Regions from separate parts of the Actinomyces acetigenes genome, predicted to be linked through region 1. Evidence: riboswitches for the same ligand, from Rfam matches in the RefSeq annotation. Region 1 holds a riboswitch; the other holds the start of a gene.
What was found. Region 1 has a riboswitch for FMN ahead of RIV14_RS02315 (ABC transporter permease). Riboswitches for the same ligand answer to the same signal wherever they lie in the genome.
Positions count from the first base shown of each region.

Region 2: it holds a riboswitch for FMN, as region 1 does, so the genes downstream of both, ribD (bifunctional diaminohydroxyphosphoribosylaminopyrimidine deaminase/5-amino-6-(5-phosphoribosylamino)uracil reductase RibD) here and RIV14_RS02315 (ABC transporter permease) in region 1, are expected to answer to the same signal.

Region 1 is NZ_JASPFC010000004.1:6,303-9,677, forward strand. It holds gene RIV14_RS02310 (ABC transporter substrate-binding protein) at 1-602, opposite strand, end outside; gene RIV14_RS02315 (ABC transporter permease) at 655-1,602, opposite strand; FMN riboswitch at 1,785-1,935, opposite strand; gene RIV14_RS02320 (glycerate kinase) at 2,013-3,167, opposite strand; gene putP (sodium/proline symporter PutP) at 3,199-3,375, opposite strand, start outside.
Region 2 is NZ_JASPFC010000002.1:96,044-99,418, forward strand. It holds gene RIV14_RS01405 (DUF1846 domain-containing protein) at 1-1,282, shown strand, start outside; FMN riboswitch at 1,415-1,544, shown strand; gene ribD (bifunctional diaminohydroxyphosphoribosylaminopyrimidine deaminase/5-amino-6-(5-phosphoribosylamino)uracil reductase RibD) at 1,631-2,719, shown strand; gene RIV14_RS01415 (riboflavin synthase) at 2,719-3,375, shown strand, end outside; gene RIV14_RS01420 (bifunctional 3,4-dihydroxy-2-butanone-4-phosphate synthase/GTP cyclohydrolase II) at 3,372-3,375, shown strand, end outside.

The DNA of each region.
Region 1 (3,375 bases):
ACGGCGTCGACCTTGCCGCCGACGAGCGCAGCCTGCTGGGTGTAGCCGATGTCCTGGATCGTCAGGTCGGACTCGGTCAGGGAGGCCGTGGACATGGCCAGCTGGAGGGCGTACCAGGTCTCACCCTTGCGGCCTGGAGTGCCGACGGTCTTGCCCTTGAGGTCCGCGGGAGCCTTGATCGGCGAGCTCTCCGGGACGATGAGGCAGGCCGGGTAGGACTGGTAGTAGCCGCCCACGACGACGAGGTCGGAGCCGTTGGAGGTGGCCACCACCGCCTCGTCGGCGCCAGCGACGACGAGCTGCTCATGGCCGCTCTGGAGGGCGTCGAAGAGACCGTCCTGCGCCCCGTGGTGGTGCAGCGTCACGTTCGTGGCGTATGTCCCGTCATTCTTAGCCATGTAGAAGGGGGCGAACTGGATGTTCGGCGTGTAGGTCAGGCCGATTGTCAGTGCGCCTCCGGCCGCCGAGGCCGACGCCGCGCGGCTGGCGGTCCCCGAGGAGCAGGCGGCAAGTGCTCCGGCGCCGGTGAGCGCCAGGCCTCCTGCCAGCAGCCGGCGGCGCGAGAGGAATGACTGGGAGACGACGAGGTGAGAGACAGCCATGATGAGGAGTTTCCTTGTGTCGGAGGGGTGAGAAGCGGAGGCCGCGCAGGGCTCAGGTGGCGCGTCGGCCTCGTAGGGCGTCCACGGTGCGACTGCGTCGCTCGAGCTCATGGAGCACCCAGTGGATGGATGTGGCCAGCACGCACAGGAGCGTGATCGTGGCGAACACGCCGGTCGTGTCGCCCCGGCTCTGCTGCGTGGAGAGCACTGTCCCCAGGCCCTCGCCGCCCATGATGAGCTCGCCGACGACCGCACCGGTGACTGACAGGGTGAAACCGGTGCGCAACCCGGTGTAGATCGCCGGCAAAGCCATCGGAAGCTCCATGTGGATGAGCATGCTCAGGCCATGAGCGCCGTCGAGCCGGGCGGCGTCCATGACGTCGGCGTCCAGGCCGCGCAGCCCCAGGAGCACCGTGATGGTGATGGGGAAGAAGACCATGAAGGCGCACAGGACCACGATGGGAAGAGTTCCGTAACCGATCCACAGCACCATGAGGGGCGCGACGGCGATGCCGGGAACCGCCTGACTTGCAGCGACATAGGGCAGGACAGTTCGGGAGAACAGCCGCCAGCAGTACAGGGCCCAGGCCAGGGGCAGAGCGAACACGGCGGCCAGGAGACAGCCGAGGAGGGCCTCACGCAGCGTGATCCAGGCTCTCCATCCCAGCCCGGCCTGAGTGAGGTTCAGCCACAGGCGGGTGACGACCGCCCAGGGACTGGGCAGGAAGATCTCGGGGACGGCCCCCGAGCCGGCGACGAGCTGCCAGATGATGAGCAGTGCCGCTCCCAGGACGACGGCGGGAAACGGCCCGCTCCGCTCAGCAGCGCGGATGCGACGTCGGCGACGAGCCGAAGGCCTGGACGGCGACTCTGAGAACGACTCTGACAGGGAGGTCATCGACGAGGCCGAGGATGTCGACGGCTCAGGAACGTCACTGGGCGGCTCGGCGGGGGAAGCGTGGGGGCGTGCGGCCTTGCCGATGGGGCTGGGGCTGTACACGGTGGTGTCCTTCCCGGGACGTTCCGGGAACGGGCGCTCCCGGCTGCACCGGGGTCCGCCTGTGCACCGTCGGTCGGCGCACACACGTGCTGGGCGCCCGCTCGGTTCACCACCCGGCGAGCTCACGGCTGTCCGTGAGCTCGGGACGTTGTCTCGAGCTGCGGGTCTCCCCGCCGAGCGCCACGCGCATCCTCCCCTCCGGACTTTCACCGTCGGTGCCGGAGTTCCACCGGCTCAGCCGTCGCACCCATAGCCGCTTCAGGCGGGTGTGGTGCGAGCGGGTCGCGGACTGTGACCGCCGGTTCGGACTTTCACCGACCCCGGAGCACGTTGCTGGCGGTAAGGATACAACGCAACCGTCCCACGACGGTACCCGGGACCTCTTCATGGCTGAGCGTGCTCACGGGATGTCATTCAGAGCGCGGCTCGAGCTGGCCACCATCAGCGGAACAGTGACCCACAGCGTCCGCAACCGCCCGGCGCAGATGTTCCGGGCCCCGTCTAAGAGACGTCTCCAGTGCCTCGGAAGGATCGGAGATCTGGATGATGCGCTGGGCTCCCAGATCACTCAGACGCTGTTGTGCCGCGGCATCGATCCTGACCCGTCCGGCGAAGACGATGGAGGGCACCCCGTACTCACAGGCCAGGCGGAGCACTCCGCTGACCGCCTTGCCATTCAAGGACTGCCCATCAACGGTCCCCTCCCCTGTCAGCAGCAGGTCGGCCTCTTCCAGCCGCTCACGCAGTCCGACGACGCGAGCCAGGTGATCAATGCCGGTGGCAAGCTCCGCCCCGAGAACAGCTGCCAGGGCAAAGGCGGTGCCGCCTGCCGCCCCGGTGCCCGGGCGGCAGGCCCAGTGGCTCAGGCCGAGGACTGCGGCCAGGCGCGTCACCTCGCCATCAACCCACGTGATCGCAGGCCCGAACAGTCCCTTCTGCGGTCCGAAGACGGCTGCCGCGCCGTGGGGACCCGTGAGTGGATTCGTCACGTCACCGGCCACCGTGATGCTCACGCCCTCGAGGCGACGGCGAGCCGGCCCGACCTCGATCCGCCGGATGCGGGAGAACTCGGCGGGTACCGGTTCCACCTCACCTCCCCGCTCGTCCAGGCAGCGGGCGCCCAGCGCCACGAGCATCCCCAGGCCCAGGTCGTTGGAGGCCGACCCACCCAGACCGATGAGCAGTGAGCGGGCGCCGGCGTCGACCGCGGCAGTGATGACATGGCCGAGCCCTGCGGTCGAGGAGCGCATGACGTCCCGCTCTCCCGGCGCGATGTGCTCCAGTCCCACGCTGGAGGCCAGGTCGACAACGGCCCGATCGCCGTCGAGTCCGAAGCCCGCCATCCGGGGCCGGCCCAGGGCGTCAACCGTGGTCACCTCCTGCCACGAGGCGCTCCAGGCGGCCGTGACGGCCTCGGCGAAACCCTCTCCACCGTCGGAGACGGGGACCTGATCAACCACGCATGTGGTGGGCAGGGCGTCGCGCACCCCAACCGCCATGGCCCGAGCGGCCTGCACGGCGGTCATGGACTCCTTGAAGGAGTCGGGTGCGATGACGATCCTCATGGTTGCGGTACTGTCCGACTACCCAGGCCGGCTACGCCCGCGAGGCGGTGACAGCGGCGTCGAACTCCTCGGAGATCTCCTTCGAGGGCTGACTCGTGCGGGACACGGCCCAGGCCACGGCCAGGTTGCTCAGGAATCCGGGCACGATCTCGTAGAGGTCGAAGATGCCGCCCGGACCGCCGGAGACGTTCCCCCAGATCATGACGAC
Region 2 (3,375 bases), on a different contig from region 1:
CATGGCGGTCAACGCCAAGCACCTCGCCCGCAACAAGGTCCGCGCGGACCTGGGCATCCCCTACGAGGACGACCTGCTGCGCCACATCGACGCCTTCCGCAGCTACGGGCTCTACGTGGGTAGCGTCGTCGTGACCCAGTGGACTGATGACAACCGCCAGGCCCACGACTTCAAGCGCAAGCTGGAGGCGCTGGACATCACGGTCTACCGTCACTTCCCCATCCCCGGCTACCCCGGTGACGTCGCCCGCATCGTCTCGGCGGAGGGCTACGGGCGCAACGAGTACATCGAGACCAAACGGGACCTCGTGGTCGTCACCGCCCCCGGCCCGGGCAGCGGCAAGATGGCCACCTGCCTGTCCCAGATCTACCACGACCACCAGCGGGGCATCTCCTCGGGCTACGCGAAGTTCGAGACCTTCCCGATCTGGAACCTGCCCCTGGACCACCCGGTCAACATCGCCTACGAGGCCGCCACCGCTGACCTCGACGACGTCAACATGATCGACCCCTTTCACCTGGCGGCCCACGGCGTCCAGACCGTCAACTACAACCGCGACGTCGAGGTCTTCCCGGTCCTGAGCCGCCTGTTCGAGGAGATCCTGGGCTCCTCACCCTACGCCTCCCCCACGGACATGGGCGTCAACATGGCCGGCAACTGCATCAGCGACGACGAGGCCTGCCGGCAGGCCGCCTGCCAGGAGATCATCCGCCGCTACTACCGGGCCCTGGTTGCCGAGAAGCGCGAAGTCATCGCCCCCGTCCAGTCCCAGCGGATCGGGCTGCTCATGGCCAAGGTAGGGGTGAGCAAGGAGGACCGCCCCGTCGTACGGCCCGCGCTGGAGGTAGCTGAGGCCACCGGCGAGCCGGCCTCGGCGATCGAGCTGCCCGACGGGCGCATCGTGACGGGCAAGACCTCCGCCCTGCTGGGGTGCTCCTCTGCGATGCTGCTCAACGCCCTCAAGCTCCTGGCCGGGATCGATGACCACATCAACCTGCTGGCCCCGGCCTCCATCGAACCCATCCAGAGGCTCAAGACACAGGAGCTGGGCAGCCGCAACCCGCGCTTGCACACCGACGAGGTGCTCATTGCCCTGGCCGTGTCCGCCAACGGGGACGACAACGCCCGCAAGGCCCTCGACCAGCTCGAGACGCTGCGGGGCTGCGAGGTCCACACCTCCACGATCCTGGGCCCGGTGGACGAGGGCATCTTCCGCGCCCTGGGCGTGCAGGTCACCAACGAGCCCGTCTACGCCACCAAGTCCCTGTACCGCAAGAAGTGAGGCCCGGTGCGGGCCACCCTCCCGCGGTGCGCCCGCACCCGGACACCCTGCCGAGGTGTGGATGGTCAACATAGATGCGCAGAGGTGACTGAACGCACTCGCGCGCGGTACATTCTCCCCAACGAGATGAGCTCGTGTGCTCTGGGGTCGGTGAAAGTCCGAACCGGCGGTGACAGTCCGCGACCCGGTCGCATCCAGCGGCCGGCTGACCAGGTGGAACTCCTGGACCGACGGTGAGAGTCCGGATGGGAAGCGCACACGGGACACACCATGCCTCGCCCGGTGCCGTGCACCCGGCGGTCGACCATGGCGGTGTCTCTCCCCAGCGCACCCGAGGGAGAGGACCGGATGACCTCGTTCACCACCGTGCAGACGGCCGCGATGCAGCGCGCCCTACGGGCCGCGGCCTCCCCCGACGCCCCGCCCGGCCCCAACCCCCGGGTCGGCTGCGTCATCCTCTCCCCCGACGGCGACATCCTCGCCGAGGGCCATCACCGTGGCGCCGGCAGCGCCCACGCCGAGGTCGACGCACTGGCGAACCTCGCTGCGACGGGCGCCTCCGCCCGAGGAGCGAGCGTCCTGGTCACCCTCGAGCCGTGCAACCACCAGGGCCACACCGGCCCGTGCGTCCAGGCGCTCCTCGACGCCGGCGTGGCCGAGGTCATCTACGCCCAGGACGACCCGACCGAGCAGGCCGGAGGCGGCGCGGCGGCGCTGGAGGCCGCCGGCGTGCGGGTACGGCGTGGGCTGTGCGCCCAGGAGGCCGCGCGTCTCAACCGCCCGTGGCTCCTGGCCGTGACCCGCGGACGCCCCATGGTGACGTGGAAGCTCGCCGCCACCCTCGACGGCCGTATCGCCGCCGCTGACGGCACCAGCCAGTGGATCACCCCGGTGGCGGCCCGCCACGACGCCCACCGCCTGCGCCGCCAGTGCGACGCCATCATGGTGGGCACCGGCACCGCCCTCGCCGACGACCCCGCCCTTACCGTCCGCGACGAGGCATGTCAGCCCGCACCGGCCCACCTCCAGCCGCTGCGCGTCGTCGTCGGCTCCAGGAGTCTGCCTGCCACCTCCAGGGTGCTCGCCGACGACCACTACCTCCTCCTGCCCGACCACGACCCGCGCGCCGTCCTGGCCGTCCTCGCCGAGCGCGAGATCCGCCATGTCCTGCTCGAAGGAGGCCCGACCCTCGCGACCGCCTTCCTGCGCGCCGGCCTCGTCGACCAGGTCGTCGCCTACACGGCCCCCGCGCTTCTGGGCGCGGGACCGGCCGCCCTCGCCGACTTCGGGGCGGCGACGATCACCGACGCCCTGAGGCTGAGTCACCCCCGCGTCGAGGTCCTCGGCGCGGGTGACGAGCTCGCCGTCCGCCTCTGCGGTGACCTGGAGGCCAACGACGTTCCCCCTGCCCACACCCCAACCGAGGAGAGTCACTGATGTTCACCGGAATCGTCGAGGAGCTCGGGCGCGTCGTCCGGCTCGAGACCGTCGAGGACAGCGCCCGGCTGACGGTCGAGGCGCCCACCGTCACCCAGGACGTGAGCCTGGGCGACTCCGTCAGCGTCAACGGGTGCTGCCTGACGGTCGCCGCCGTGCACGGGAGCACCTTCACCGCCGACCTCATGGCCGAGACTCTCACGCGCACCACCCTGGGTTCCCAGGCGCCGGGAGACCCGGTCAACCTCGAGCGCGCCCTGCGCGCCAGCGACCGGCTCGGCGGGCACATCGTCCAGGGGCACGTCGATGCCACCGCCGAGGTCCTCGACCACCACCGCGGTGAGCACTGGGACCTCCTACGCATCAGCCTGCCGCAGGAGATCGCCCGCTACGTCGCCGTCAAGGGATCGGTCGCCCTCGACGGAGTGTCGCTGACAGTCGTCGACGTCGTCGACGCCCCCAACACCCTCGACGTCTCCCCCGTGCCGGGAGCGGAGGCGTCGCTCAGCGTCGGGCTCATTCCCGAGACGCTGCGACGCACGACCTTGGGCACGAGGCGGCCCGGAGAACGGGTCAACCTCGAGGTCGACGTCCTGGCCAAGTACGCTGAGCGTCTTCTGGGCGCCCGCCCGAGCCAGGAGGGGCAGCAGACATGC